Regions from separate parts of the Bacteroides ovatus genome, predicted to be linked through region 2. Evidence: riboswitches for the same ligand, from Rfam matches in the RefSeq annotation. Region 2 holds a riboswitch; each other region holds the start of a gene.
The links. A riboswitch is a leader RNA that binds a small molecule or an ion and turns the genes downstream of it on or off. The one in region 2 is predicted to bind cobalamin.

Region 1 (10,950 bases), 170 kb from region 2:
CTTTCCCAAACGCAGATTATTGGTTCCTTTGATTTTCAGATCTTTCAATTTAGGCATGGCATCGAGCAGCGGACTAATATCAGCTTGTTCAATCCATGAAATCTCCTGTTCTTCCTGCTCAATATCTCCCCAGAACAAGCCTTCTATTTGTGCGAACTTCTCCTTATTTTCAATCATTCCCTGTAATAAGGCAGAACAGTCGCCACCCTCATAATCCCAACAACCGATTGTTATTTGTTTATATTCAGAGAGATGTTTATCTTTCAATATCTTATCCAGAAGATTCACATTGTTTTCATACTCATCATAACTCAAAGTATATTTCTTGGCTTCCACTTTCATTTCACGTGCAGTTTCTTCAGCAGTTTCTACATACCCTTTTTTGGTCTTTTCCGCAATCAGTTTGCTGGCTGCTTTTTCAGCTTCTTCAGTCGTTGCGTAGTTTTTCACTTGTGTTTGTCCGTCGGTCCCCAACTTACCATAATTTACAGTAACATCTGTTCCGACTACCTCTATGCTCCAGAATTTCTGCGATTTAAAATCTTGAAAAACGAATACTCTCTTCATAATACAGTTTTTAATGGTTGATATTTGCACACTCAACACAGAACGCGCATGAACAATACCTGCAAAAATAACCATTTTATGTAATGTACAAAGAAATCTGTTTACTAAACTTTCAGAGTATTCAAAAATACAACCCAAGATATGCAACAAAGGCTGCCTTTTGGGGCAGCCTTCATTATTCTATTTCTGTAATATATCAGTTTAATCTTCAATAGTACATATACTTACACGGTTCCAATCCGGTTCAGTAAACATATCGCCTACACCCTGACCTTCAGCAGTGATACGAGATGCACTGATTTTATACTTGTTGACCAAGATCGTTTTTACAGCTTCTGCACGTGCTGCGGCAATTCTGGCATTCACTTCAACACTACCTTCCGGAGAAGCGTATCCCTTAATAACCACTTTAGAATCAGCATATTTCTTCAGGTAAGAAGCTACACGTTCCACATTAGGAAGTTGTGAAGCGTCAACTGACGATTTACCTTGTCTGAAAGTAATGATAGATTCAGGTACACGGGCGGTTTTCACTACAGTCTCCACCGGAACCACTTTTGTGCGGCATGCTTCAAGTTCTTCCTGCAATCCGTTGATACGTTGGTTTGCATTGCTGATCTCACCATCTTTGTTGTTTACATCTGCACGAAGTGCATTGATTGAAGAGTTCAGTCCGTCAATTTCGGCTTGATTATATACTCTCACTTTGGCAAAATGATGTGTTCCGTTACTTGTCTTAAAGTGATATGTCAATCCGGCTGTCAACTCAAAACCTGCGTTATTAGCATTGAAACGGCTCTTTGTTTCAGGGTAAGTACCTTGCATATCATACACAATGGCAGGTTTGATTCCTAATGTCCATGCTTTACTTTCACCCAAGTTGAAATTGAAATTCAATCCCAAACGCGTAGACCAGGAGTTCTGATCGCCATCGCCATTCACATAATAATGTAACCAACCCATTCCGGCCACAGCTTCCACTTCAAACAAACGAGGTTCGCCAGTGTAACTTGCAAATAGATTCATCAAATTGACTTTACCCAATACGCTGACATCCGAAGCATCGAAAGCCGTTTTACTGGATGTGGTATTGATATATCCCATTCCTTGGAATCCCAAACCGAAGATAGGAGTTAATTGCTTTGAGACTCCCACTCCAAAAGTGGGACGCATACCTTTAAAGAAAGCACTGTGAGTAAGGGGAGTAACTCCACCGGCATTTACTCCGACAGACCAATTATCTGTAAGTTTGGTACCTTCTACAACTGATTGGGCATTTGCTACTGTAAAGCCACCCAATATAAAAGCTAATAAAATAATAGATTTTCTCATATTCATAAGTTTTAAATGTAATGTTTTATCTGCTAAATCATTAGAAATGTATTGTTTGTTCATGTCTAACTTTCTAGTTTATTTTTTAATTCGTTATTCACTTTAAACAACATATCATATCAAAAATTAGTTCGCAAGCCATGAGCCCTATTAACATCTATTATGCTTTCGAAAAATCTAAAATATGGAAACATCAATGCAAACGCCTCATTCCCTGAAGAGAAAGGGATCCCAACATCGCTAACCATTATGCATCTTATTTCATTATTCTACACTTTCATTCATCCATCAGGCAGGAAATACATAAACCGGACTCTACTAAAATGCGAAGAATAGAACATAAACGGAAAGTTATCAGGTTGTTAATGCCATATATCGTTCTGATAAAGAGCGAATATTTTTCTTCCTTTTCAATTGGAATCTTGATTTAATTTCTAACTTTGCCGCCAACATCGGTTTCCGGAATGGCATTATCACCAGACGGAATTAAAAGGGAATCCAGTGAAAATCCGGAACTATCCCCGTAGCTGTAAGTTTTATCTCTCTCATAAAAAAGAGAAATGTTATGGCATTCATTTGCCACTGATTCATGAAACGGATCGGGAAGGCGCCACAACAAAAACAAGTCAGAAGACCTGCCGATAAAATTTCCGTTATTCCAGGCTTTCGGGTGAAAGGCAATAGAACGAATCGTACAGGTCCATTTTATTACAAGTCTCCAGAAATTGTCGTGCATGAATAACTATGTAGGCACTAAATCTATTTTGTTAATTCTTAAAATATAGGTATGATTAGTTCGGAGATATTCATTATCAAAAGAGACGGGAAAAAAGAAGCTTTTTCCCTCGACAAAATCAAAAATGCCATATCCAAGGCATTTTTATCAGTAGGTAGTTTTGCTACACAAGATGTGATAACCAATGTGTTAAGCCGTGTCAGTATCAGTGACGGAACAAACGTAGAGGAAATCCAAAACCAGGTGGAAGTCGCCTTGATGGCAGAACATTATTACAGCGTGGCCAAAGCGTATATGCTGTATCGTCAAAAACATTTGGAAGACCGTGAAGTCAGAGACAAACTTAAATTCCTCATGGATTATTGCGATGCTTCCAACCCTGCCAGCGGTAGCAAGTACGATGCCAACGCCAATGTGGAAAACAAGAATATCGCCACGCTGATAGGAGAACTGCCCAAATCCAATTTCATCCGCCTCAACCGCCGCCTGCTGACAGACCGTTTGAGGGATATGTATGGTAAAGAGGCTTCCGACCGTTATTTGGAACTCCTGAATCATCACTTCATCTACAAAAATGATGAAACCAATCTGGCGAACTACTGTGCCAGTATTACTATGTATCCCTGGCTGATAGCAGGAACAACAGCAGTAGGAGGCAATTCTACCGCCCCGACCAATCTGAAATCCTTCTGCGGAGGATTTATCAACATGGTATTTATCGTATCCAGTATGCTAAGCGGCGCATGTGCCACTCCTGAATTCCTGATGTACATGAACTATTTCATTGGTTTGGAATACGGACAGGACTATTATAAACATCCGGATAAACTGGCAGACTTGTCTCTGAAACAAAGATCGATCGATAAAATCATCACAGACTGTTTCGAGCAAATCGTATATTCCATCAACCAGCCTACGGGTGCCCGCAATTTCCAAGCAGTTTTCTGGAATGTGGCTTATTATGACAAGTATTATTTCAATAGCCTTTTCGAGCACTTTGTTTTCCCCGACGGAAGCAAACCCGACTGGGATTCGCTTAGCTGGTTGCAGAAGCGTTTTATGAAATGGTTTAATAAGGAGCGTACACGCACCGTTCTGACATTCCCTGTAGAGACAATGGCACTCCTGACCAAAGACGGCGATGTACTGGATAAGGAATATGGCGACTTCACCGCTGAAATGTATGCCGAAGGACATTCATTCTTCACCTATATGAGTGACAATGCCGACTCTTTGAGTAGCTGCTGCCGTCTACGTAATGAAATACAGGACAATGGCTTTAGTTATACACTGGGAGCCGGAGGAGTCTCTACCGGTTCGAAGAGCGTGTTGACCATCAATCTGAACCGTTGTATACAGCATGCTGTGAAATCAGGTATCCTCTACCCTTTCTTCCTGGAAGAAGTAGTAGACCTAGTTCACAAAGTACAGCTTGCCTATAATGAGAACCTGAAATTATTGCAGGCAAAGGGTATGTTACCTTTGTTTGATGCGGGTTATATCAATATGAGCCGCCAATATCTGACTATCGGCGTGAACGGACTGGTGGAAGCAGCCCAATTTATGGGAATCGACATCAACGACAATCCGAAATACGAGGCTTTTGTGCAGGAGATTCTCGGCATGATTGAGAAATACAATAAGAAATATCGTACCAAAGAAGTACTTTTCAACTGCGAAATGATTCCTGCCGAAAATGTGGGTGTGAAACACGCGAAATGGGACAAGGAAGCCGGATTCCAGACTTACCGCGAATGTTACAACAGCTATTTCTATATTGTAGAAGACAAATCGCTGAACATTGTCGATAAATTCCGCCTGCACGGGCATCGTTATATCGAGCATCTGACGGGTGGTTCGGCTTTGCACATGAATCTGGAAGAGCATCTTAGCAAAGAGCAATACCGGCAGTTGCTTCGTGTTGCCGCTACCGAAGGTTGCAACTACTTCACATTCAATATTCCGAATACAGTATGTAACAAATGCCATCATATCGACAAACGGTATTTGCATGAATGTCCCGAATGTCACAGCGAGAATGTGGATTATCTGACCCGCGTCATCGGATATATGAAGCGTATCAGCAATTTCTCCCAAGCACGGCAAAAGGAGGCCGATTTAAGATATTATGCTCCGGTACGCTGATTATGATATTGTTTTTCAGGAGATACCGGATGAGGTGACATTAGCCATCAACCTCTCCAACTGCCCCAACCATTGTAAAGGGTGCCACAGTGCATATCTGATGGAAGACGTAGGAGAACCATTGACGGAAGAAAGTCTTTCTACCCTGCTCGGTAAATATGGAAAAGCAATTACCTGTGTCTGTTTCATGGGCGGTGATGCTTCACCCGCAGAAGTGGAACAATTAGCTGCTTTTTTACACAAGCAGACCATCACTCCGGTAAAAGTCGGATGGTACTCCGGGAAGAGCAAGCTGCCGGAGCACTTTGATGTATCTCATTTCCAATATATAAAGTTAGGACCTTACATCGAGTCTCTGGGAGGATTAAAATCTGAAACGACCAATCAACGGTTGTACCACATAGAAAATGGAATAATGGAGGATATAACTTATCGTTTTCTCCCCCATCATTCCAAAAAGATTTCTTAATAAGAGAAACGCTCAAACGGAGTATGTTATATTTACCGTTTGAGCGTTCTTTTTTCTAACTACTTCTTTTCATTCGTATTTATGATTTCAGTACCCGCTTCAATCTGTTTAATCCTTCTATCAACCGCTGTCGCGGACACGCAATATTGATACGGATAAACCCTTCACCAGTCTCTCCATACAGACTGCCTTCGTTCACCCAAAGTTTTTCTTTCTTCAACAAGTCTTTTACTATTTCTGCTGACGTTTGATTCAAGACCGAGCAATCCACCCAAACCAGATATGTACCTTCCAACATCATTACGGGAAATTCCGGAAGATATTCATCAAAATAACCTTTTAAATAGATGTAATTCGCAAACAAATAGATTTTAAGTTCTTCCAGCCATTCTTCGCCCTCATTGTAAGCAGCCATCAACGCCTCCACTCCGAAAGGATTCACATCACAAACTTCATTTATATTAATCGCTTTATCTATTCTCACCCGTACATTTGCATCTGCAGAAATAATATTGGCTATCTGAAGCCCTGCCAGATTAAAAGCCTTGCTAGGCGAAACAAAGGTTACCGAATTCATAAGAAACTCTTCTGATATAGAAGCGAAAGGAGTATATTCATGCCCCAGAAAAACCAATTCACAATGAATTTCATCAGCAATCACAAACACATTATTCCGAATACAAATCTCACCTATCTGCCTTAATTCCTGCTTACTCCATACTCTTCCGACAGGATTATGCGGATTACATAACAACATGAGTTTTACCTTCGGATCGGAAGTTTTCTTCTCCAAATCATCAAAGTCAATCTGATACCCTCTGTTTCTATATACTAAAGGATTGGCAATCATCTCGCACCCGTTATTACGGATAGAGGAGAAAAAGCAGTTATATACAGGCGTCTGTACCATCACTTTATCGCCGGGTACTGTCAGTGCTTTAATTGCAGCAGATATTGCCGGCACAACTCCGGTAGTATAAATAATCCATTCTTTTTCTATCCGCCAGGCATGTCGTCGTGCAAACCAATTGGTTATCGCTTCGTAGTATGCGTCAGGTACGCGTACATATCCGAAAACCCCATGTTCCACCCGCTTCTTCAATGCCTCCACGACGGGGGGAGCTGTACGGAAATCCATATCAGCCACCCACATCGGCAAGACATCCGCATCTGCGGACGAATCCCATTTATAGGAATTCGTACCTCTGCGTGGAATAATTTCATCGAAATTATATTTCATATTTCAATCAAAACAGGTTAGATCGTCCCAAAGTTTCAATTCGCAATTTGCTGGTGATTTAATATTTTCGTCCAAAATGATTGCTCCGAAACTTTCGGCAACAATACTTCCCGTACGAGGATTTTTTACGCTATGAACGGGACTTTTAATCGTTGCCTTCACACTACTGTGTTCAAAAGCAAGGTCAGCATCTTCTGCCATCGTACAATTTTCCATCACCAGATCATGTGCGTAGCAAAGCGGTTGAGTCCCCGAAATCCTGCAATTTACCAAACGTAAGTTTTTAGAATGCCAGCCCAGATATTCTCCGTTCAGCTCGGAATCATAGACTGTTACATTTTCCGTATTCCAGAAAGCATCTTTGGAGTTGATAACTGCATTACGGATTTCTACATTCTTGCAATATTGGAACGAATAGTTCCCGTTTTGGGCATAGTTTTGTATCTTAATATTCTCACTGTGTATAAAAAGGTAATCCGCTTTATCAATCTGTACGTTCTTCAGCTCTATATTACGACAATACCAAAACGTTTCCAAAGCATTAGGCAACTGCACGTTTTCGAGTTTTATTCCATCCATTTCACGGAACATCTTCGGTGCTTCTACCAAGGTATCTGCCATTTGCAGACTTTGAGAGTACCATAGAGCAGCACGGGCTCCCTCTGTAAAGAGACAGTTTTTCACAATGAATCCGTTGGTATGCCAAAAAGGATATTTTCCTTCAAAGCGACAGTTGATTGCTATAATATTACTACATTCTTTCAATGCAGATTCACCGGCGTGAATTGTTACATCTTCCAGTTGAAGGTCGTGGGTCGCGAACAGAGGACGTTCGCCTCCATATTCTTTATTTCTTATTTGTTCCATTAGTTTATTCTTTAATCTGTTATTTCAAAAGTTACATTTACGCCTCCTGAACCAAGGGCGGAGGCCAGTCCTGAAGGATTTGTTATACGTCCTAAACGGGTATAAGTATATGAAGTGGAAAAGGTTTCATAAAATAAGACCACACAAGTGGAACCGTAAAGCATCAAGTCACCTGTCCGAATAGTCCCGGGATTGGACGACGCTGTCGGCAAACCTTTCGACAGATAATAATATTTTTCATTACCATGCAGTTCGGACATATCCACTGTCATAGGGAGTAGTCTCTTAAATGCTTTCGCTGTCTCATTATTGTCCAATGTGGCATTGAATGAAACAGGTCCGATTGTTATTTTAAGATTATTGCTCACTGGGGTATCATCGTTATTGTCGTCATTATCATCGGGATTATTGCCATTATTGTTACTGCCATTATCACCGGAACCAGAACCATTACCCGGAGTCACTTGTTGACCTGTTCCCTGTATAGGTTCATCTTCGCTACATGATGCGGAACCGACCGATAATGTCAGCATAGTAAGAATTGCTATTATATAGTATCTCATATTTATAGTATTAAAACTTATTTCTTTAGATATTCCTTAAAGAAGGATTCCAGTTTATTAAATGGAATAAGGCTCACACGATCGTAAAGATCTACGTGTCCGGCACCGGGTACTATATACAGTTCTTTAGGTTCGGCAGCGAATCGGTAGGCGTCTTCACTAAATTCACGTGAGTGGGCATTTTCACCGGTGATGAAAAGCATAGGGCGGGGTGAAATAGTCTCAATATCTTCGAAAGGATAGAAATTCATAAATTTCACATTGCTTGAAAGTGTAGGATGAGTGGTGGTCATAGGAGTTGCTCCGTCGGGGGTAAATTTTCCTCTTTGTGTACGGTAGAACTCATAGAACTCCCGTTCAATCGGACTGGACTTTTCTGTCAGTTGATGTACAGTGCCACCTGTATATTTAGTTTCTCCACCTAAAAATTCAGCATAACGCTGTTCTGCCGCTTCAGCCATTATTTGCTTTCTCTGTTCCAATGTCAATGAGTGTTTTAACCCGTTACGGCTAGCCGTACCCATATTGTACATACTGATTGTCGCAATGGCTTTAAGGCGAGGGTCTATTTTCGCTGCACTGATAGCAAAACTTCCACTACCGCAAATACCGATTACTCCAATTAGATTCCGGTCAACAAACGGACGGGTACCTAAAAAATCAACTGCGGCACTAAAGTCTTCCGCATAAACTTCCGGCAGAACAGCATTGCGCGGCTCGCCTTCACTCCCACCCCAAAAAGACAGGTCTATGGAGAGTGTTACAAACCCCCGTTCGGCCATTTTCGTTGCGTAAAGATTCGCGCTCTGTTCCTTGACAGCTCCCATTGGATGTCCGACAATGATTGCAGGGTATTTGTCCCCTTCTTTCATATTCTTAGGCAGAAACAAATTTCCGGCTACCTTCATTTTATACTGGTTGGAAAAAGAAACTTTCTCCACACTTACCAAATCACTTTTATAAAAGTTATCTGCATCTGTCTGTGCAGAAGAAAAACTAGTTCCAAGCATCATCATAAATACAGTTGTTAATAATAAAATCCGTTTCATATCTCTTATTTTTAATTATTAAAGAATTGATTGTCTACTTTCTACATTGCAAAAATACGATGAAAGAAAGAGACCTTTTGTAGATGAATTACTGACATAATAACCCCAATTACAGATTATATTTTTTTATTATTCTGTTACAATATTGATATTAACCTGCTTCCGGATATGCGCTACGCGAACCCGCAGATAAACGAATACAATACTCGCAATCAGGAAAAACAACGAGCCGAAAACAGAATATCGTGTGCCCATCTCTGTAATAAAAGCTCCGCATATAGCTGTACCAATCGTCGTTCCTAAATTGGCTGAAGTCAGAAACATTCCATTGGCAAAGTCTGGTGCTTCGGGAGCAGCATCTGCTATCATATATTGCATATTATTACTTGCTATACCCGCCAATACGCCTAAAATAAGGATGACAATCACCATAGCTCCAATCCATTCTCCAACGATGAACAGACAGATATATGAAACCAATAATGCAAAAGGCATAAGGATAATTGAACGTTTGGCATTTATTGATAGCAGTTTCCCCGCCATCACATTACCCACAATATTTGCCAAACCATATACGAGCAACACTGCACTTATCACATTATATGGGACCTCCGTTACTTTTTTCAGGTAATCCGACATATAGCTAAAGAATCCGAACATAGCTCCATTAATTAAGGTAACAGCAATAATTGAATACCACATCGTTGTTTTCTTCAATACGCTAAGCTGTGCACCATAAGATACTTTTTCTTTTACAGGCATGGAAGGGATAAACAGAATCGTAGCAACAAAGACTAATGCGTTTGCAACAGTGAAAAACAACATCGCCATGGAGAACGAAACTTCGCTGGCAATAAAACTAGTCACCGGAACGCCCAGCACCATGCCGGCGGACACACCGACAAAGACTTTAGAAACAGCCTTGGGAGCCTGTTCCTTGCTGACAGACGCCGCGGCTACTGTAAAAGCCATAGAGACATATACCGGATGCAGGAAAGCGGGAAGTATCCGAGCAATCAACAATACTGTGAAATTAGAGGTAAACATGGATATTACATTACTTATTGTAAACAATCCCAATGCCAGCAACATTACTTTCTTCCGGTTAATCCCCGAAAATAATAAAGGAGTCACAGGGGCTGACGCAGCCACCACCAATGCGAAAACACTTACCGTCCAGCCGGCTTGAGGTACGGAAACATTAAAAGTTGTGGCTATCAAGGGCAGGATCCCCACTACTCCCATTTCGGTGTTTATAATTCCAAATACACCGACCGTAAGGATAAAGACGAGCAAACCGCCCGAATTGAGTTTTAATTTATTTTTTTGTTCCATAGTTACTATATGCTATTTATAATTCCAATCCCATTTTATAGGCGTTTTCAAGATGTACTTTATCAATCTGCCGTGCCAGTTTCTCGCATCCGGTAGAACCGCCGGCACAATATAATCCCACTTCATTCCAACCTAACGCCTGATTGAGAAGACGAAAATATCGTATGGGCTGTTCGAAGGTCGTATCATTATCATCACCGGCTGTCATCAGTAATACCGAATCTTTTTGAGGATATTTATCATCGACAGAAATGGCATAAAGTCTATCAATGAACGATTTCAGCTTTGCCGTGATTGTCCAAAAGTAAAGAGGAGAAGCCATAACCACTGTATCACATTCCGCAAACAAAGGATATATATCCTGCATGTCGTCGCGAACAGTACACTGATGTGCAAGACGCTGACAAACTCCACATCCCCGGCACCCTTCTATCCGCATACTACCCAGATAAACCTTCGTCACAGAATGTCCGCGCTCTACCAATCCTTTAATGTATGCATCGGTCAGTCGGTCTGTATTGCCGCGTTTTGTGCCTGCACTCATTATTACAAGTATCTTTTTCATATTTCCCTGATGTGTTTTATCGATTAGCGAAGGAAGTGAAGTGTCTGTCGTTTCTTTACTATTCAAACACCGATAAATAGTC
Region 2 (10,950 bases):
ATCCCCATGGATAACAATATCCTACCCATAATCCATTTTCTAAGACAGCATTATCTTTTAGGCGTGTTCCCTGAAATGTGATTTCATCATCTTCTATCCAAAGTGGATAATAGGATTCCTGATTATGGTAACTGTTGCGGAGAATATATCCTTCGTTTTTTTTATTATCCTTCCAGAAAACATTTTGGTTGGCTAGGTTCGGACGGTAATAGGTTATTTCATATTCTCGGGTTTCTGTATCTTTCCCGTATTCGCTGCCTTTCAGTTCATACCATTCGTCATCAGGTTTTCCATTACCGTTTGCATCTTTGGATACGAATACAATTCCCGGTTCGGCACTTCCTCCCAGTTTTCCTGTTCCGGTTTTGGAATTGTAGTAAGCATTACCTCTTACTTTGAAGTCATATTCTCCCGTTACATTCGGAATGGGCTGTGGGAATCCTAAAACAATGTAGCCACCGAATCCTCCTAATGTAATAAGCGATTTTTGCTGGATTCTGCGGGTTGCTTCTTCCAATATTTCATCGTAGGTAAATCCATCCTTGTATGCTGATGTGGTAGTATTGATAAATTGTCCGGGAGCAGGGCGGTATTCCCATACTTTATTGGCGAAAGCTAGAGGGTTTTCCGTGTCATCGTCATTGTCGTCAATATTGCTTTGTGAGGCTTTGTCACTGAATACGATGGTATTCGGGTTAAGTCCGATGTTGTTTAGGCGAAACATGAGTTGTCCTTGTTGGTTGAAACAAAGTAAGTCGCCGTAAGTGGTGTAATCGCGTGCTTCGGTGATATATACATTGTTGCTGTAAGGGTTGATATTGATACCGTAAGGTGTCTTTATCACAGTTCCATCGGTTATGAAATTCTCACGGATTGTTTCTTCTGTTTTCAGATTGAACATCTTGATAGAAGAAGTCTGTGTGGTGTAGTTGTAATTATATAGGTAGGCTATGTCTCCGTCGATGGCGAAGTTTTGCACTTTCTCGTTACATTGAGTGACTTTGTTTGTCCGGCAGTCTATCTTGACGAAATTATAATCTCCGGCTTCTATATCTTCGCCACGGGTGGCTACATAGACGGTTTCATCCGGACCTGCTATTATTTTACCGGGATTCGGGCCTACTATAATTTTGCTACTCTCTTTGAATGTGGCAATATCGACAACGGATACTGTATTATCTACACCCAGCCCTGATGAATAATCCAATCCGCCGGAATTGGAAATATATAGCTTTTCGTTTTGTACACAAATGCCGTCAGGGTTACGTCCCACTGTTGTGATAGCATCTATGGAGAGGGAAGTTGTGTCTATACGCGCAACGGTTCCGTCATAGGAACATACGTATGCTTTTTCTTTATGAAAAGTGATATAGCGTGGTTGGCGGGAACTCCCATTTTCTGCCTGCATCTGAATTTGTTTCAATGAGGTTCCTGTACGAAAATCTATCACTTCTACTGTACTGGAGATGTTGACTACGACATACACCTTGCTTCCATAAATAGCCATATCGTTGGCTGTATCTCCTAATCCTCGGTGGTTGACTGCTTTGAAGTAATCACGAACCATTTGTTGATTACCGAAAGAGAAACGTGCCAATGAGCTGTTATTCTGGTTGAACAGTCCTTCACATAATACATATAATTCGGCGGTACCTGTTTCTGTCGGATCACCTATAATGCCTGATGTGAAAGGTTTGTCTTCCATGTCATCACATGCCATGAATAACAAGATCGATGACAGCCAGCACCAGAATATATATATTAATTTCCTTTTCACGTCAATATCTTATTTTATAATATTTAATATCTTATTTTTATTGTTGCTCTTACAGATCGTCCGGGCATTGGGAAGTATTTCACAATCTCGTAATTCTTGTCCATCAGGTTCAGTACTTCCAAGCTGAAAGAGGTGGTGGCTTTTCTTATCAGGAAATCACGGCTTGCAGAAATACTGTGGTCGCTATAACTATCTAATCTGTTTTCGGCAATGTTTTGTCCCAACGCATAGCGCTTTCCTGAAAATAGGAATGAGTAAGACAGATTGATCCATGGTGTTTCGATACCTGCCTGCCCCGAAGCGGAGACGCGGGGAGTGTAGGCTATCTGGTGTTTGTATGTTGATTCATACGTGTTTGGATCGGGTGGGGTAACGTCTAATGCTCGTTGGTATGTATAGTTACCCGAGAGGTTGATGCGGATTTTTTCCCCGGGTTGGAGGGAGAGGCTTCCTGTAACATCAATACCTTTGATGTCAACTTGTCCCAGGTTTTTCATGCTCCATACTGCAAGGTTCTTGGTAGGATAAGCGATGATTTTATCTGTTACCTTATTATAATAAGCGTCGATGGTTGCTGACAAATAGGGTAGGAACGAGCATACATTTTTGTTGTATGTCAGTCCGATGTTGTATTGTTTGGCTTTTTCCGGCTTTAGTTGTGTGTTTCCTACTTCTTCGTAATATAAGTCGTTGAAACTTGCCAGACGGAAAATGTCTTTATAGAAGAAGCGTACACGGAATTCTTCATTATGAAAAGGTTTGAATGCAGCACTTACATAAGGGGTTAATTTACGGTGATTGCCGGCACTGCCGCCTTTCTTTACATCTTCATTGATAATGGTTGCTAATGCGGATGCGGAGATTGTTAACCAGTCATTCACGTATTTGCCGGCGAATGCCGTTAGCCATGAATAGCGCGTGGGGTGTACAAAGTTGTTTAGATCGGCGTTCATGGTGTTGATGCTTCCGTCGGTGGAAAGAGAGAATGAGAGGTTGCTCAACAGTCTGTATAGTACAGAAGCGGAAAGGTAATATTCTTGCTGGTAGTAGCTGTTTTCTGTTTTCTTTAATGAGTTCTTTGTATCGGGGTCTAGGTAACGTTGATAGCTCCAATTCCACTTGGCAGAGGTTTGGAATACCCATTGTTGGCTGAATTCTTTCTTGTATTGACTTTGTATGAAAGTGTTTTTATCCCACAGGTGTTGGGTAGAATGGTCGTTGTAGAAAGTGGTAGCTTTGGGTAGTCCCCGGGAGGATTGGAAGTAATAGGCTTTCAACCGCCATTGTTCTTTATCGGAGAAGTTACCGTAAAGTCCGGCTTCAGCACGGAATGTTTGTACGTCTGTATTCTTCCGTTTCTCACGTGAGGACAGATCTCCTTCTGCACTTCCATAGCGCAGTGTATATGGATAATGTCCGTCAGAAGACATCCATTCGCCATTGACTGACATGCTCCATGTTTTATTGAATTGTTGTTCCAGCAGGAGGGAGGGATTGACTAATCCCCAGGAACCTGTTTTGAAAGCTCCTGCTATGTTGGTTTTTTTGTCTTTTGTGAACTGTGGAGTAAGTGTCTGGATATTCAAGATGCCTGCTGACGCAAAGAAGCGGGCAGGTTGGAAGATGTTATCGCTTTGTCCGTTGTTTAGAGAAAGTCTGTCTACGTTATCAAGTGAGAAACGCCCGATGTCGATTTGTCCCGTTTGGCAATCGGTTAGGGTGATCCCGTCATAGCCAACAGCGGTATGTTGTGCTCCCAGGCTTCGTATGGATACAGTTTTTAGTCCGCCAATACCTCCGTAGTCTTTTACGGTCACTCCGGCAAAGTGTTTCACTGCGTCGGATACTTGCAGGGCGTGCAGGTTTTTCAGGGCGTCTTTGGAGAATACTTGCAGGGGAGCGGTAGAACGTACTTCGCGAGTCTGATAGATATCTGATACTGTTATTTCAGGAATAGAATATGTATGTGTCGTATCTACCTTTTGCTGTTGTGCAAAAAGTGGTATGGATAAGAATTGGCAGTAAAATACTGCAAAGATCATTTTCTTAAATGTTCTCTCTTTCATTTAGTTCTTTTTCTGTCTGTTGCTATTTAAAAGTGTCCGGGCGAAATCCCTTCGACCGGACACGCATAAATAAACTTGGCAGAGTTTATTCGTTTTAACACACTTTCTCTGAATTAGAGTGATGAATGAAATGATAGACGACTTGTCCGGTTCATTAGACTCAACGCTTTTTCCTCGAAAGCAGTGAAACATAATTGCATGGTAGGTCTTCTGACTTATTCCTGTTACAAACGCCTTCCCAGATTAGTCTCCAGTGGCAATGAGTGAATTGCTTGTAACATGCATGGAACTTACAGCAGCGGGACTGTTCAGGATTTACACCTGATTCCCTTTTAATTGCTTCCCCCGCATGGGAGTCGCAAACCAATGCGCGACAAAGATAGGGAGTTTATTTGTTTTTTCCAAGTTGGGGGATGTTCTTTTTCTTTCGTCTTGATACGAAAAAAAAGAACCAAAAAGAACGAGATTGGAGGAGCCGTGCAAGGACCGATTATTTGTTGCTTCTTACTTGTTTTCTTCGATATTTTTTGTATTTTTGTAAATGAGACTGCCACTTATTACAAAATTTACCAAATTAGCGGATTTTAGAGACGGGTATTGAGTTGCCCGCCTTTGACATAAGATTAGCTTTTAAAAAGTATCCTTGTCTATGTCCAACGTTGGACGTATGAAACAGATTTATTGAAACATAATTGGTAGTTTTTTATAGGTGGATGCAGCGGTATCCACCTATTTTGTTCCTTACTGCACCGATATGAATCAAATGTTTTAGACAAGGAATTCAAGTACTAAATTTACATTCCAATTCTGTAGAAAATAATATCTCTATATGCATATATTAATTCGTCGAACTATAGTCTACCTTTCGTTGGACTATAGTGCTTCGAAAGAAAGACTATAGTCAACTTTACGTCGGACTATAGTCCGACGAATAAATATATGTATCCAGAGTGATTATATTTAGTATAACTCCGGAATAATTATAGCACATAAAGGGAATAGCTACAATCAGTGAGAAATAAATTAGTTCATTTCTGCACCGTTTTTACTTTAATTCAATATTAGTTAGGTGTTCTTCGATAGCTTGTGCGGTGGCATCTTTTAGGAGCACGGTCTTTTCCTTGTTTAAAAGGTAGAGGGTGGGGATAGCCTTCAAATCATATAGTTGTTGTTCTTTGATGGCAAATTTCTTGTCGTATCCGTTGATCCATTCTTTGGGGAATTCATTCAGGTGTTTTCTCCATTCGTCCAACTCTTCGTCAGGGTAGATAGAGAGGACTGTTAGTTTCTTTTGTCCCAAAAGTCGGTTGATGATAGGTGCGTTTTTCAGGGCATCTATTGTTTCTGTGCAGGCATGACAGCCGGGGTTGTTGATGAATAGGAGGATATAGTCGGCTTGCTGTTGATAGAGGGAGCCTTGTGCGCCGGAAGCTAATGTGTAGCTGAAGTTCAGGGCTTTGGTTCCGATACGGTTTTTCTGTGCTAATTCCCGGCGGGCTTTAGGACGTACTTTCTCAATTTCCTCTAACAAGGGAGAAGCTAACATGGCGTCTAATACGGGAATATAGAATTCTTCGTTACGCATGGGGGAGTTGGGGTCGTATAAATATTTATCCGCCAGGTCGGTGATGTAGGTGAATACTTTTTTGTCTACATTCGTTTGTTCGATTGTTTTCCGCATGGCTTCTTGTGCAGTTTCCAACGGGACGTGATTCAGTATGTCACAATAATCCGCCCAAGCTTGTTCGGTCACTTCGGGGTGGTGGATGTAATTAGTGTCGGCGAAGTTGACGTTATCCCAATAGTGTTTTACCAGAAAGTCTGCCCGTTGTTCCGGGGCTGTCATCATTGGGGGGATGGCAGGCAATGTAAAGGTTTTAATGGTGTCTTGTCTTACATCATTTTTGTTCAGACTGGAAGCGTTGCCGCTTTTGCAGGCACAAAGGCAAAGGATGCATATAGCTGGAAGAATATGGATGTTTGTTTTCATAACTAACAATTATTACATTGAACTTATGTAGATTACATTGGTGACAAAGATAATGTCCTTTCTACTTTATTCAAAGAATTTTTCTTCCTTTTATTTTGCTGCGTTCTCTTCTGTTAGTTTTTTTTGATTAGACAAGTTTTGCAGGATAACTCCTGATTTTACTTCTCCTTTGCCAATGTAAATACAAATTCCAGCCCGCCTCCCTGATTGTTCTTGGCGGAGATGCTGCCACCGTGGATGATGACGGCATTCTTCACAATAGCTAGTCCCAGTCCTGTTCCACCTACTTTCCGTGAACGACCTTTGTCTACCCGGTAGAAACGTTCGAAGAGACGATTCAGATGTTCGGGAGATACTCCAATACCTGTGTCGGCAAAGCTGAAATAGTAGAAATTCTCATCTTCACGGAAACAGTTGATATTGATCTGGATATTACTTCCGGCGTATGCGATGGCATTGTCCATTAGATTACGGAAGATGGAATAAAGTAGTGAGTAATTTCCTTTGATTTGTATACTCTTCTTTAAGGAGTTGACGACTGTAATATGTTTTTCGTCAAGCTCCAACGATACTTCGTTGATGATGTTACCTACCAACACACTGATGTCTACCCGTTCCATGTCGATCATGTTGGCGGCTTCATCCATGCGGGTGAGTACGGAGATGTCGCGTAATAACCGACTTAAACGGTTGCTTTGTGCATAACAACGTTCGAGGAATACGTTGATCTTCTCGCGTGGAATATTTTCATTGCTGACAATGGTTTCCAAATACCCTTGGATACTGCTGACGGGAGTTTTCAACTCATGGGCGATATTCTGGGTCAGTTGGCGTTTGAGTCTAACCTGTTCTTCTTCCTGGGTAACGTCGTTGATGGAAATCTCGAAGCTGGCATCCTGGAAGATGATACATTCTACGATAAATGTCCGTCCATTCTTATTGATGGTGACAGACATTCGTTTTTCACCTTTTCCTCTCGAACGTTCTTGCTGATTCTTATTGATAAAATGAATGATCTCTTGCAGTTCGCTGATGGCAAAGACTTCTTCTGTTGTTTCCAGGTTGGAGTCTGAAATCAGGTTGCTGTATTGGGTGAAAAGATTGTTGACAAGAATCTCTTTTTTGTCTTTAGTAAATATACCTAGTCCTTCGTGTGAGATTTGAAGGTGGGTGATTAGCTTTTCACGTTCAATGTAGAGAGCTTCTTTGGTTTCGTGCAGTCGTTTGTAGATTTGAATGATGTGCTGTGATATTTCTCCCAGTTCGTTGTGCGGGAAGGCGGATTGCATAGCCATTTCGATAGGCTCGTTCCGGTCGGCGCGCATCGCAAATTCACGGAGCTGGCTGATGGAAGTCCCCAGTTTGTTGGTGAATTTGTAGAAGATAATCATTAATAATAAGGTCACGATTACGGTAAACCATAAATAGTGCGGGTCTGCTTGCAGGTTGTTGATGAGGCTGACATTGTAAGGTAAAGCCGAACGGACAATATAATCTTTATAATGAGTGGCCGAATAGAAATAGGGAACTCCGGTTGTCTCGGAAGTACGGCGTACATCATATCCGTTGCCATGTTTTATGGCTTTCTGTACTTCCGGACGGTTCAGGTGGTTCTCCATCTGGTTATTATGACTTGGATAGCTGTCGTAAACAACATTTCCTTGAGCATCAATAAGGGTTACACGCAAGTCTTCCAGGATATGGTTATTGATATAACCGTTGATGATTTCACTGTCAAGAGGTTGATTCTCCAGTTGTTCGTAGAGCCTGCTGTTGTAATCTTGCAGTTTGGTGTTTAGCAGTTCTATTTTATATTCCCGTTCACGTTGATACTGGTACGCAATAAAACAAATGGCAAATACCAGGAATAGTGAAATAACCGAAAGGAAAAGTTTTCGGCTAAAAGAAAGAAAATGCTTTTGAGTTACAGGCAGGTTCATAATAACTATTTAATTCGGCATAATTATTTATTCAGCTTCAAAACAGTATCCATATCCGAGACGGGTGACAATGCATTTGCCGTATACCCCAATCTTTTTACGCAGACGGGTGATGTTTACGTCGATAGTACGGTCGAGCACGTACACTTCGTCACTCCAGATGCGGGCCAGGATGTCTTCACGGGAAAATACACGTCCTTTATTCTGTACCAGCAGAAGCAAGATCTCAAATTCTTTTTTGGTCAATGGCACTTCTTCATCGTCGATACTTACTTTTTTCTTTGTGATGTCAATAACGAGCGACTGATAAGTAAGACGTTCGGGGACTCTTTCCGTTTCCGTTGTTACTGTGCGTCTTAATACGGCTTTCACACGGGCGATGACTTCACGCAGCGAGAAAGGTTTTGAAATATAATCGTCTGCTCCCAGGTTGAATCCGGTCACAGTATCGTTTTCGGTATCTTTTGCTGTGATAAAGATAATAGGCACTTTAGCTGTTTTCTTGTCTTTTTTCAGGATGTTCGCCATTTTGAATCCGGAGATTTCTCCCATCATCACATCGAGGAGAATCAAGTGATAGCTGCTGATGTCCATCTTCATTGCTTCTTCAGCAGAGTTTGCAGTATCAACTTCATAACCTTCGTTTTCAAGATTGAATTTCAGAATCTCACAGAGGTCTTCTTCATCGTCGACAACTAGAATACGGTAATCGTTCATAAGATGTATGTATTAATGTGATATGACAAAGTTACGTTTTTATTTTATCCTTTGCAAAGATGAGGAGACTTTGTTACGGGCAGATGAAACAGACGTTACAATCGTGTTACATTCCGGGAATTCCGAGAATTGATGAGGTATATGGAAGTTTTTGTTGATTGTAAGAGGAAAAACCGCTCACTATTTGTTATCTTTGTTAGCGAGATACAATAGAAACGTTTGATTATAGAAACTACAAATAATGATAAAAATTGACTTAAAACGGCATCGGAAGGAAATAATAGGATCGGTGGTGGTACTGTTAATTCTCCTTGGCGGTATGTCTGTGTTTAAATATACTTCATTCAATTCCGGTTTTGAAATTGTGGATGATCTGGGCGGAAATATATTTCCTTCAGCGATTTTGTCTGTTGCCACTACTGATGCGCAGGTGATTGTTCCGTCGGATTCTAATTATTTGGGGAATCCGAAATCGTGTATTGCTGTTCGGGTGAAGTCGAAGACAGCCTATAGCCGGGTACGGATTGAAGTGGCTGAAACGCCTTTTTTCTCCCGTTCGGTGTCGGAATTTGTACTAAACAAGCCTCGAACGGAATATACGATTTATCCTGATATCATCTGGAACTATGAAGCTCTGAAAAATGAGGTGCAGGCAGAACCGGTAAGTGTGGCTATTACTGTCGAGATGAATGGAAAAGATCTGGGGCAACGGGTGCGTACATTCTCTGTGCGCAGTATCAATGAATGTCTGTTGGGGTATGTATCGAATGGAACCAAATTCCATGATACAAGTATTTTCTTTGCTGCCTATGTCAATGAAGAGAATCCGATGATTGACCAGTTGCTTCGCGAAGCACTGAATACTCGTATTGTCAATCGCTTCTTAGGCTATCAGAGTAAGGCTAAAGGGGCGGTGGACAAGCAGGTGTATGCTCTCTGGAATATATTGCAGAAACGCAAATTCCGTTACAGTTCTGTTTCCAACACCAGCCTTTCGAGCAATGTTGTTTTCTCGCAACGGGTTCGTACGTTTGATGATGCACTGGAATCTTCGCAGATTAATTGTGTGGACGGTAGCGTACTGTTTGCATCACTGCTTCGGGCTATAAATATCGATCCTATTCTGGTACGTACGCCGGGACACATGTTTGTGGGGTATTATACCGATAATTCACATACTGATAAGAACTTCCTGGAAACAACAATGATTGGTGATGTCGATCTGGATGACTTTTTCCCGGATGAACAGCTGGACTCCACAATGGTAGGCAAGTCGCAGAATGAAATGTCGCTATTGACTTTCGAGAAATCGAAGCAATATGCTAATAAGAAGTATAAGGAGAACGAAGAAGGTATTCATTCCGGGAAATTGAATTATATGTTTCTGGAGATTTCTAAAGATGTGCGGAGGAAAATACAGCCAATAGGGAAATGATGTTTTGTAATTCGTATTTAATTCGTACTTTTGCCAAGTAATCATTTTAAAATAAAAGGATGCAAGGCAAGAAATTTATCTCTCCCGGAGCATGGTTTTCTATGAACTATCCATCAGACTGGAATGAGTTTGAAGATGGCGAAGGCTCTTTTCTTTTCTATAATCCCGATGTATGGACGGGGAATTTTCGTATATCCGCATTTAAAGGAAAAGCCGGTTATGGCAAAGATGCCATCCGGCAGGAACTGAAAGAGAACGATTCGGCTTCATTGGTGAAAGTCGGAACGTGGGAATGTGCGTATAGCAAAGAAATGTTTCAGGAGGAGGGAACTTATTATACTTCCCATTTGTGGATTACAGGCGTTGACGATATTGCTTTTGAATGTTCTTTCACCGTGCCTAAAGGTGGAGTTGTGAAGGAGGCGGAAGATGTAATCGCTACTTTGGAGGTACGTAAAGAAGGGCAGAAGTATCCTGCTGAATTGATTCCTGTACGTCTTTCTGAAATTTATTTGATTAATGAGGGATATGAATGGGTGGTATCTACTGTGAAGCAGGAACTGAAAAAGGATTTTCAAGGAATAGAAGAGGACTTGGAGAAACTTCAACAAGTGATTGACAGCGGTAAGATTGGTTCGAAAAAGAAAGAAGAATGGTTGGCTATTGGTATCACTGTTTGTGCAATTCTGGCAAATGAAGTGGATGGCATGGAATGGAAAACGTTGATTGACGGCAACCGGGAAGCTCCTGTTCTCCAATATAAAGATCGGACCATCGACCCGATGAAGCTCGTTTGGAGTAAAGTAAAGGCGGGAGAGCCTTGCAATGTAATAGAAGAATATAAGAAGTGTTTGGATTAAAATGGCAGTACCTTATTTACAGATAGATAACCTGACCAAGTCTTTCGGTGACTTGGTTCTTTTTGAAAATGTATCTTTGGGCATTGCCGAAGGTCAGCGGGTAGGATTAATAGCAAAGAACGGTAGTGGAAAGACTACCTTACTGAATATCATTGCCGGAAAGGA
Region 3 (10,950 bases), 760 kb from region 2:
CTGTAGCTCACTTTGGAGACGACAAATGGTATTATTGCTTCCCGATATTAGGTTTTATCACATTATTATCCGCTGTTTGGTTGATGGCTACCCCTGTTAAGCGAGAAGATTCCAGTGCTGCAACCCAGCAACTTTCTATCAGTGATACTTTTTCTTTATTGAAGGATAAAACGATTCTGTTGTTGTTTTTGGGTATCTTCTTTATTGTGGGGGTAGATGTTGCCACCAACTTTATCAGTTCTAAGCTGATGGCAGAACGTTTTGACTGGACGACAGAACAAGTGAAGTTTGCTCCACAAGTTTATTTTTTAAGTCGTACGGTAGGTGCTTTATTGGGTGCTTTCTTGTTGGCCCGTATCGCTGAAATAAAATATTTCCGTGTGAATATTGTTGCCTGTATTTTCTCTTTGCTTATTCTGGCCTTTGTGAAAAACGATATGGTAAATCTGATTTGTATCGGTGCTGTCGGTTTCTTTGCGTCATCCGTATTTTCTATCATTTATTCGATGGCTTTGCAGGCAAGACCGGAAAAAGCAAACCAAATTTCAGGGTTGATGATTACTGCTGTTGCCGGTGGCGGAGTAGTTACTCCAGTTATTGGGTTTGCGATTGGAACAGTAGGTGTTATCGGAGGCGTTTTTGTCACTTTAGCTTGTGTGTGTTATTTGACTTATTGTGCTTTTGGGGTGAAGACCGCGAAAGCCTAGTATTATTGCGGAGAAGATGCTATCTTCGCCCGAATCCTACTTAGCGACTGCGGAGTTATCCACAAGTAAGACGCAATATGTTTTAAAGGTACATATTGCAATAATTCCGGAGTCTCTTTGATAAGGTTGAGATAGCGTTCTTTAGCCCGTGGGCTTCCCGAGCTGATAAGCCAGTTCTCCTGTTGAAGAAACTGATGATCCATGAGGCGGAGCCCCAAATTAGCGAGTCCGATGGATGAGGCGAATAGCTGATTCAGAGCTGTTCGGGAAATACAATAGGCCACACTGTCACACATGACCTCAATATTTATTAATGAGTAGGCATTATCTACATAGCCCCAGACGGAGAAAGCAGCTTCTCCGTCTGAAGCAAACCAGATGGTAGTATCCACTCCGTCTTTATGATAATAGGCTCGCCATATTCCTGTCTTGATAAAATAAAGATTACAGTTCTTTGTCCCTTCGCGTACTATTAAATCTCTTTTTTTGAAATGTACCTCTTCCATATAGTTCAGTAGAGACTGTACATCGGTTTCAGATACCTTGTATCTATCGCAAAGTTTTTCAATGAATGTTCTCATATTGCAAAGATACTTATCGTCGGCAGACAATGAAACGATCTTTCAAATAAATTCCGAAAATATAGAAAGTGGTTAATAACTCTGCCAATGGTACGGCTAGCCAGATACCCGGTATACCCAATACCGGAGGGAGCGCAAAGAATCCCATCAACATAAATACGACTCCCCGGAGAAGAGTGATAATTGTTGCTCGCTGACCTCTTTCGACACTCTGATAATAACCAATGCCAATCATGTTGACGGCAAAGAAAATGAATCCTACTCCGAAATAAGGAAGCCCGTTTACTGCTATATCAAATGCAGCGTAGCTGCGGTCAATGAATAACGAAACGATGTCTTGGCAGCATAGTACGGTAAGAATGAAAAAGCTGATACCGCAGATTAAAGCGGTCCGAATGGCGAGATGCAGTGTCTTTCGTACACGCTCGGGTTGTCCGGCTCCGAAGTTATAGCTGATAATCGGCTGTGCGGATTGTGCAATGGCATTATAGACCATGAAGATGATAGGGAAGAAGTAACAGGCAATACTGAATGCTGCCACTCCGTCTTCACCGAGATGGCGGATGAAAACGTAGTTCCCCAGAAACATCATACAGGCAATGGAGGCTTCACTGATAAAAGCAGAACTTCCCAGTTTAATCATATAACCGATGTTGCGAAGAGTCAGTAACAGACTTTTGATACTTAACTTTATCCGGCATAGATGGAGGGTACGAGAGAAACGGAGTAAGTAAATCAGTGTCATCAACCCTCCCACGACAGTTCCCAGACTGGTGGCAAAAGCTGCTCCCATTATTCCCCAACCAAGTTCGAAGATGAATATATAATCCAGTATGATATTGAGTATGGCTGCAACCGCATTACACATCATGGTATAGGTGGGTGAACCGTCCAGACGGATGCAGAACATACCTATATTTAAGACTTCGTAGAATACGAGAAAAGGAATGTACCATGCCATATATTCTACAGCTAACGGCAACAATCGGTCCGAACTACCTAATAATCTGGCTAATGGCTCTATAAAATAAAGGCACAGAGCAGACAGGATAAGTATGAGCAATGCGGAAAAAGCAATTGCCTGAGTGATATTAATACTTGCTACTTTGCGTTTTCCCTGAGATAAATGAATGGAAGCCACCACCGAAGCTCCCACTCCGAACATCAGTCCGATACCCGCTGCGATCATAAAAAGCGGTGCAGTGATATTTACTGCCGCCAGCGCGTCACTGCCAATTCCTTTTCCTACAAATATCCCGTCCGTAATAACGAACAGAGCCGAGAATACCATCCCAAGTACCGTAGGAATTAGTAACTTACGGAACAACGTGGAGATGTTCATACTGCCGAAATCAATACTATCTTTCATAACTTTCTACCTTTGTCGTTGAAAATGGCGACAAAGGTAGGGTTATGGGAGGAGATAAAAATTACCATTTGGTAATTTTTATCTCTATATTTAATAGGGAAAAGAATCTCTTATGTATATTCTATCAATTATTTGAGCATGTTGAAATCCTTTATTCCAAAAACTTCAGTGGATATTTCACCCAACCAACCGCTTTTACTATTAACACCCACTTGTACTTTGATAAAATCAACGTACTTCAGGTTTGCATCCTTACCGTCGAAAGTTACAGCATGGGATATCTTGAAATGATTGTCAGACGGTCCGGCATTATAGTTGTCATCATCTGTCAGACGATCAATGGCGCTGAAATTATCAGCATATCCCCATTCATAACTATCATTTACCCAATAAGTACCATTACCGGATTGATCGTAATTACGCTCTTTCAGGCGAGTACCTCGCAAAGTATATTGTTTTTCCTTTACCCAGGCGGGATAATAATAATCTTGCCGGTGAAAAGCACCCAGATAATCAATAGACCCACTTTGACCATGATTGTCTGTCCATGGGGTGGGAAGCTGAATACCAGTTGGTTTATGATAGGTGACGGCATAGTCCTGCCAGGTTTCGGCTTTCCCATATTCGGATCCGCGCAATTCATACCAAGTGTCATTAGGTAACCCATCACCATTTTCGTCCTGCATTACCCATACAATTCCCGGTTCTGACGAACCATCAAAAGCGTTTCCTGTAATAGCAATGTTGTAATCTCCATCATTCACGATACTATGATCGAATCCAACGATGATGTATCCACCGAATCCGCCTAGGGAAACATAAGCCGTCTGATTGATTCGTTCTTCTGCATAGGTGCAGGCTTCTGCCATAGTTATTGTGTTATGATTCTCATTGATGAATTGACCGGGAGCCGGTAAATATTCATATACTTTGTTCATTGACGCAGAACTTGTGGCGCTAATCTTCCGCTGGTATGTTCCTGCGGGAGGGCAAACATTGACTTTTAATGTTTGCGTAGCGAGTATATATGAGTTCTTCATTTCGACCTTTACCGTGTGTTCTCCCTGCTGCTCGGATGTAAACAGATAAGTATCATTTTCTCCGGATTGCACTTGTTCATTGTCCACGGTCCATGTATAGACTGCATCCAGTGCATTATTCACGTCAACCGGTTTGATACGGATAGTTCTGCCGGCTGACATGTTATATTCCGTTTGCAGGAATGTCCAGTTGAAATCTACTTGATCCGGTGAACAAACTTCTACTTTGAAAGTTACTTCGTCATCGCCATCTTCATTGTGAGTAGCAAAACGAACTTGATATTCGCCAAGCTCGATTGTGGGGAGAGTACAGGTTAATTCGTTCGAAATATCTTCACCGTTTATTTGCCAGGAGTAACTGGTTTCCAGAAAAGAATCTACTATAGGTGTAATGGTTAGTTCAGAGCCTTGAAGCACTTTGAAACCTTTGTCGGCATCCGCAATAGAGATAGTAGGTACATCAAGTTGAAAGACATCGATACGTATCTCCTTTTCTGTTGTCCCTCCGGCATTGGTGGCAGAAATCAGAATGAAATACCTGCCTGCTTCATCGGCTGAAAATGTCAGGGTGGAAGTGGTACAGATACTCTTTCCATCTATTGTCCAGTTAAAGGTCGTTTCCGAATCGGTATTTTCATAAATGGGAGCGATGGTTATCTCCCGACCAATTTTTGTTTTATAGATGGAGGATTCTTCTTTCAAGGTAATGACAGGAGCGGAAAGAAGAGGAGAGTCCTCCTCTTCTTTCACGCATGATATTAATGCTAACAGAACAAATAAAAAAAGTATAATATGTTTCATTAGAATCTCACTGCTACATCATCATAAGCAAAATAGGCAGGTTGGCTGAAACCATATCCGTTATCATTACTTCCAGTGACATTAAAGTCTATTTTGACCACTTTGCCTAATGCGGATAAATCCCATTTTGTCCATTCAAGTATATTACCCTCGGCTCCAACCAAATAAAATTCCGGACGTGTAGCTACTTCTTTTCCATCTTCATCATAACCGATAGCAACCAGTTTCACCCAATCATCTTTGCCTGCGGGTGCGGTCAAACCGTTACCGTTGGCCACACAGTTGGCTAGGTAGGTCGTCATAGTCACATACATGTGGTCAACTACACGAGCAACTCCGTCTCCAAAGTAAATATAGGGTAATGGACCGTTGGCATATCCGGAATTGTCTGCATAGCCGTAATGTACGCAGAAGTTTTTGGAACCATTATGTCCTCCAAAACCAGTTTTTGCATCCTGATAATAAACGGCTAGTTGGTGCTGGAAGTCTCCATGAGTAAGATCCATATCCAGATAATTGGAAATTGCGTGTCCGCCACCCCAGTATTGGTAATCACCCCATCCGTTAGGAAGTTCGGAAGCAAGAAAAGTGTTGTTTGCATCACTCCAGTTATAGAGTTGGTTATTCTTAGGATAAAGTAGTGGGCCACCATATTGTTGGCTGTCAATTAATGATGACCAGTTTCTTTCTCCTACCATGTTAGCATCACCTTTATAATCAACATCCTCGAATGTCAAGAAGTGTGCTTCACGCACTGCTCTTAATTGCATTTTTATTACTTTACCGAAAGCTTTGGACGGAGTGACAAGTATTTTAAGTTCACCATCTTTGACATCATCACCTGAAACTGCCGGAGCTGTGATTCTTAAGTCTTTATCATTAAGAACCGCTGTCCATCCTTGCGGAATAGCAATTAATGTTGCGTCGTCTATATTGGCAGTTGTAAGAAGATACGTCCTTGTTTCATTAGACGAGAACAAGGTATAATCCCTATTGGCAATGTCAAATGTATATGTTTCCCCTTTGGGCAATGTGAACGACGTTCCATCTGCAAGAGTAACTAGTACATGATTGTCATTAACTGTAACAGATTTGAAGAAAGAGTCTCCGTCTTGTCCTTCCGCTTTCACAGGTTTTCCGTCTGTTCCGTTAATACGTTTGGCTCCTTCGCCTGTATCAACGGTCCAGTATCCGTCACTATCAACTCCCATAACTGGAGTTGTACCTGTCACTTTTAACTTGTTAGTTGCATCCGGCAGCCATTCTGTAGTACCGTTGGTAGTAATGGTCCAGTAATATATTCCGTCTTCGTCAGCTTTCACTCCAATCACAGGAGCATCTGTACCATTCTTTCCATTTTTGATAGATACGGTGCTTCCATCACTGAAGGTTAATGTGTAGCCATCAGATGTCTGTTCCGTGTTGGTGATTACTTTCCCTTGATTTAATGCGTCTACCAAACTCTGTAAAGTTGTAATTTCAGAGTTCATTTTCTTGACTGTTGTTTCTAGTGTTTCTATTCGTCCGTCGAGATCATTGACTTTATCCCAGAGATCATCGTCATTGTAGCAACTGCATACTGTAACGACAGTGAGCAGTAAAAATAGAATTTTCTTCATTGCTTTTGTTTTTAATTATTAATAGAATTGTGAATTATTGAATCTCTTTTAGTTTCTTATCTGTAAAGGCAATATGTGCCGGAATGTCCCCCGTGATGACTGACCATTTCTTTTTTCCATCCCGGGAGAAACAGTATAATGTGCCGGGAGTCACATAGTCTTTGGCATCGGTGACGAAGAATTCACCTGTTTCCGGATTGATTGCTATTCCATAAGGTATCTTGATAGATTTTTCCGTACCATCTGTAATAAAATTGCGGGTATCAGTTTTCTTTGTTTTTGTATTATAGATGGCGTAAGAGACTGTCCAACTGTTGGTGTAATAACTCCATTCTGTACTGTATACATACAGTGAATCTCTGCAAATAGCCATTTCTGTATTGGGAAGAAGCGGTAATTCATCGACTACTTTATCGGTATTGGAATCTATTACAAATGTTTCGGAGTAAGTGTCATAATAATCTCCCCGGGATGAGACATAAATATTTCCGTATTGGTCTAATTCCATTCTATGCAAATTGATTCCCACATCAATGGTTTTGATAACTTTGAATGTGTTCAAGTCGATGACGGATACCGTGCGGTCATAATTAGGTACGCGATACCCGCCGGAGTTGGCTACATAGAGTTTGTTGCCCACAATCACCATTTCTTCCGGCTGGTAGCCGACCACACAGGTATCCTTGACAGTCAGTGTGGTAGTGTCAACACGTGCTACATACCCCAGTCTGGCGTTGGGATCTATTTTGACAGGGCCTGCATACGAACTGACGTATGCATATTTATCTTTAAAGACGATATAACGGCAATTAGGTATGGAAATTTGCGTGATGTGTTTTGCTGTTTCTACATTCATCACTTCTACGAAATGAGAACAGTTGATGATGGCATATAACTTATTTCCATAGATTTGGATATCATTTCCCACATCCCCCAATTCTTGTACGACTCCCGGGTTCCGTTCCGCATAGATATTCTTATGATAGATACCGGTTTCGTAATCAAAGTAATCAAGGGTAGCCTTGTTGCTTCCCATATTTCCTTCATTGAGTAGAAAGAAACCTTTGACAGAGGTACCGTTTACTCCGGGAGTAACTTGGTTGGGAGTTGACGGAATAATGCGTTCATCTTCGCGACAAGAAGTCGATAGAAGAACAAAACAGATAATGATGGATAGAACAGATATTCTCATAACATGACGTTTAATTTGATTTTAAAACTTGTACCGGGCATAGGATAGCATTGCACTACTTCATATTGCTGATTGAAGATATTATTAATTTCTGCCGTTACACGTATTCCCGTTTTCCCCCATTGAAAAGTTTTGGATAGGGAAAAATCGTGGGTATACCAGGGCTGTGCGTAGTTCTCCGGGATATTGGCGACTGCTTCATAACGTTCACCTGTATAAATGAAACTATAGTTACAGGACCATGTTTGGTAACTTCCATTGAGGATGATGGAACCTCCATGCCAAGGTATATAAGGAATCTGGCCTCCATACCATTCACTGGTAGGATCGGTAAAATCCTGTGCCTTTTGATAGGTGTAATTGAAGAGAGTGCTAAGTTCCACCTTTCCGAAGCCCCATTCTCCTCGTATGGCTGCGTCTAATCCCCGAATTTCCACATGTCCGAGATTAATCATAGTCCAACGGAACTGGTTGGAGGTAGGCATGGCAATGATTTTATCATCTACTTCACTATAGTAACCATCTATTTGTAAGTCCAGGCTTTTCAGCCAATGGTTATTCCAGGTGTGAGAGAAAGTGATACCCACATCGTATTGGGTGGTATATTCTGGTTTTAAGTCCTTATTGCCTATAAAAGTATAATACAAATCATTGAGAGTTGGCATGCGAAAGACTTTCTTATAAAAGGCTCGTACATTCAGAGGGAGCTTGGTCAATGGTTGCCAGGTGGCTATGACAGACGGAGTGTATTTGTTTTTGGTGCCTGCATTGGCTCCTTTGGTACGTGTATTGTCGTCGACATGAGTATATAACAGGCTCGCCTGCAACATGAGGCGGTTGAAGTCAAAGGACGTGGCAGCAGAAGTCAGGATTGTATTACGGGTTGGATAGACAAAATCTATGAGATCGGCCCGTAATGTATTCCATTGGAAATCGTTGGATAATGACATACTCCACCAGGGATAGATGGTGAATAAATGGGCGGCCGAAGCATAGATTTCTTGCTGTCGGTAGTAATTGTCTACGTACATGGTGGTGACATCCAGTCTGGGATCGGATAAATAGTGGAGATAGTCATAAGCATATTTTCCGTTGGCTAGCAGACTGTACCAAGGCTTAAAATAGTTTTGAAAAGAGCCTTGCACAAACAGATTGGTATCCCACTGCCGGTCCTGATGGCGAAACTTACCCGGCTCTTCTCTTACCGCAGCTCCGGGGTATCCTCGTTCTGAATTGTATAGGTATGCTTTGGCTTTCCATTCTCCTTTGGGGATTTTTCCGAAGAATGCATTCTCCAAACGTAACATTCTTACGTCTCCATTTTGACGAACAGCTGTTGTGTCGTAACCATCTTTCTTGGCGTATGTGAATTTATATCGTCCTGATGTATACATATACTCCGTACTGATGGAACTGCTTATTCGTTCGTTGAAACGATGTTCCCAAAGTAGTGACGGATTGATGGTAGAGAATGAACCGCCTTTCACCCCGATGTTCAGGTTGTTTTTCTTTTCCCCTTTGAATAGGGGTTTTCGTGTCTGCATATATATGGCACTTGCGGAACTATAATCTTTGGCAGGTTGGAAGATGGCACTTTTTTGACCATTATATAGTGAAATGACTTCCATATTATCTAATGAAAAACGGCCTAGATCGACGACTCCATTTTGCGCATTTCCTAATTCAATACCATCGTAGAATACTCCGACATGATGACTGCCCATACTTCGTATATTGACGGTTTTTAGTCCTCCAATACCTCCGTAATCTTTTATCTGTACTCCGGAAAAGTAGCGTAAAGCATCGGCGACGGAGTAAACATTTAGCTTCTCAAGTTCTTTGCCGGACAGAATCTGTACAGGAGACATCTTTTTTTGCATCCGGTTGCTGTAGATAGTAACTTCTTTGAGTTTGAGAAGTGTATCAGACAGAGAAGTCTGATGCCGAACCCTGGACTGGGAAATGGCTGGTACTGTGGTAAATAGAGATAGAATCAAACATAATATCCACCGTAAATGGATACAATGCTTATTGTATGAATGGACTTGAATAGAAAGCATGTCTTTTATTTTATAGGTATAAAAAATCCGTTTGTTCAGATCTGAATTCAATCTACACAAACGGACATATAGCTATTATACCAAATAAAAGATAATTGCTTATTTTCTATTTGACTACTACCCGAAATCCCGCAGGTGTAAATCAGAGCATCAAGGCAGGTCTTCTGACTCATCCCATTTTGCAACGCCTTCCCAGATAAACTATCCAGTGACTTTCGTGTTGCAATTTTGCTCTCTGATTACAAGGAGCGGAGATTTACAGCAGCAGGTTCTGTTGCCGGTTTACACGGCATTCCCTTTTCATTCCTTAACAACGCAAAAGTTGTTTAAGGAAACCTTAATGGCACAAAGTTAGAAAGTTTTTATTAATTAGTTTGTTTTATTCTAAAAAAATATCCCACTGACCAATAACAAATATTCCGGCATCTGATTCTGTTTTCCCCATTTGTTAATAATCAATTGGATGGAAAAAGGATATATTAATATGTTATCCCAACGACAGAATCAATATTTGTGCCGTCAATACTCGCAGAAACATGGTGAGCGGATACACCGTAGCGTAGCCGACGGCAGGCGCATCACAGGAGGTCAGGTCATTGGAGTAAGCCAATGCCGGCGGATTGGTGGTAGAACCAGCCAGAACTCCGATAAGCGTGAAATAATTCAGCTTGCAATAATACCGTCCTATCAATCCCGTAATCAGAAGTGGCAGGATGGTTATGATTACTCCGTAGCCTACCCATATATATCCTCCGCCATGAATGACTGTGTCTACAAAGCCTTCGCCTGCTCCTAAACCTACGCAAGCGAGGAAGATGGAAATACCGATTTCACGAAGCATCAGGTTGGCACTCATGGTGGTATAAGTAATCAGCTTGTATTTCGGACCGAAACGGCTAATCAGGATAGAAACGATGAGCGGACCGCCTGCCAATCCTAGTTTCACAGGTTGCGGAATTCCGGGAAATGCGAAAGGAAGACTTCCCAGAATACATCCTAAAGCGATACCTATAAAGATAGGAATCAGGTTCGGATGATTTAAGCGTTTCATGGAGTTGCCAAGTACTTTCTCTGCATGGGCAACAGCCAGTTCGGAACCTACAATGGTGACACGGTCTCCCATTTGTAACTGTAATTGTGGAGAGGCTACCAAGTCTACTCCCGAACGATTGACGCGGGTGATGTTTGCTCCGAAGTTATTTCTGATTTTGAGTTGTGAAAGCGTTTTCCCGTTCAATTCCGGTTTAGTAATCAGGATACGGCGTGAAATGAGCTCTTTGTTCAGTTGTTCCCATTCCATTTTGATTTCCTTTCCGAAGAATACAGTAATTGCTTCCACGTCAATCGGGGTAGAGATCACTAATATGATATCCCCTACATGTAGAATTGTTTCGGAATTGACCAATTCGGTTTCTCCACCCTCGCGGTGTTTGATGCGGGAAATGACAAACTTACGGTTCAGTAACGGGCGGAGTTCTTTAATCCTGATGCCATCTACCGATTCGTTTCTCACTTCAATGGAGATAGGGCGTACGGTAAGTTCCTGGAGATGTCCCAGACCGACTTCTGCTTCTTTTTCTT

Region 1: linked by a shared signal. The riboswitch ahead of nrdD (anaerobic ribonucleoside-triphosphate reductase) and the one ahead of Bovatus_RS07680 (TonB-dependent receptor plug domain-containing protein) in region 2 are both predicted to bind cobalamin.
Region 3: linked by a shared signal. The riboswitch ahead of Bovatus_RS10510 (TonB-dependent receptor) and the one ahead of Bovatus_RS07680 (TonB-dependent receptor plug domain-containing protein) in region 2 are both predicted to bind cobalamin.

Annotation. Positions count from the first base shown of each region.
Region 1 covers NZ_CP012938.1:1,709,105-1,720,054, forward strand. Annotated here, with positions in the region: gene Bovatus_RS06980 (STM4015 family protein) at 1-567, opposite strand, end outside; gene Bovatus_RS06985 (OmpA family protein) at 769-1,905, opposite strand; cobalamin riboswitch at 2,336-2,556, shown strand; gene nrdD (anaerobic ribonucleoside-triphosphate reductase) at 2,687-4,780, shown strand; gene nrdG (anaerobic ribonucleoside-triphosphate reductase activating protein) at 4,764-5,249, shown strand; gene Bovatus_RS07000 (MalY/PatB family protein) at 5,329-6,489, opposite strand; gene Bovatus_RS07005 (DUF3737 family protein) at 6,493-7,356, opposite strand; gene Bovatus_RS07010 (cyclophilin-like fold protein) at 7,368-7,919, opposite strand; gene Bovatus_RS07015 (alpha/beta hydrolase) at 7,937-8,968, opposite strand; gene Bovatus_RS07020 (MFS transporter) at 9,098-10,303, opposite strand; gene Bovatus_RS07025 (flavodoxin family protein) at 10,320-10,950, opposite strand, start outside.
Region 2 covers NZ_CP012938.1:1,883,598-1,894,547, reverse strand. Annotated here, with positions in the region: gene Bovatus_RS07685 (YncE family protein) at 1-1,777, opposite strand, end outside; gene Bovatus_RS07680 (TonB-dependent receptor plug domain-containing protein) at 1,801-3,843, opposite strand; cobalamin riboswitch at 4,027-4,226, opposite strand; gene Bovatus_RS07675 (DUF5106 domain-containing protein) at 4,889-5,833, opposite strand; gene Bovatus_RS07670 (sensor histidine kinase) at 5,992-7,773, opposite strand; gene Bovatus_RS07665 (response regulator transcription factor) at 7,801-8,490, opposite strand; gene Bovatus_RS07660 (hypothetical protein) at 8,732-9,925, shown strand; gene Bovatus_RS07655 (DUF3805 domain-containing protein) at 9,985-10,785, shown strand; gene Bovatus_RS07650 (ABC-F family ATP-binding cassette domain-containing protein) at 10,787-10,950, shown strand, end outside.
Region 3 covers NZ_CP012938.1:2,639,810-2,650,759, reverse strand. Annotated here, with positions in the region: gene Bovatus_RS10540 (MFS transporter) at 1-707, shown strand, start outside; gene Bovatus_RS10535 (Crp/Fnr family transcriptional regulator) at 710-1,288, opposite strand; gene Bovatus_RS10530 (MATE family efflux transporter) at 1,302-2,657, opposite strand; gene Bovatus_RS10525 (PKD-like domain-containing protein) at 2,786-4,498, opposite strand; gene Bovatus_RS10520 (PL29 family lyase N-terminal domain-containing protein) at 4,498-6,117, opposite strand; gene Bovatus_RS10515 (DUF5074 domain-containing protein) at 6,152-7,309, opposite strand; gene Bovatus_RS10510 (TonB-dependent receptor) at 7,306-9,369, opposite strand; cobalamin riboswitch at 9,507-9,724, opposite strand; gene Bovatus_RS10505 (putative transporter) at 9,857-10,950, opposite strand, start outside.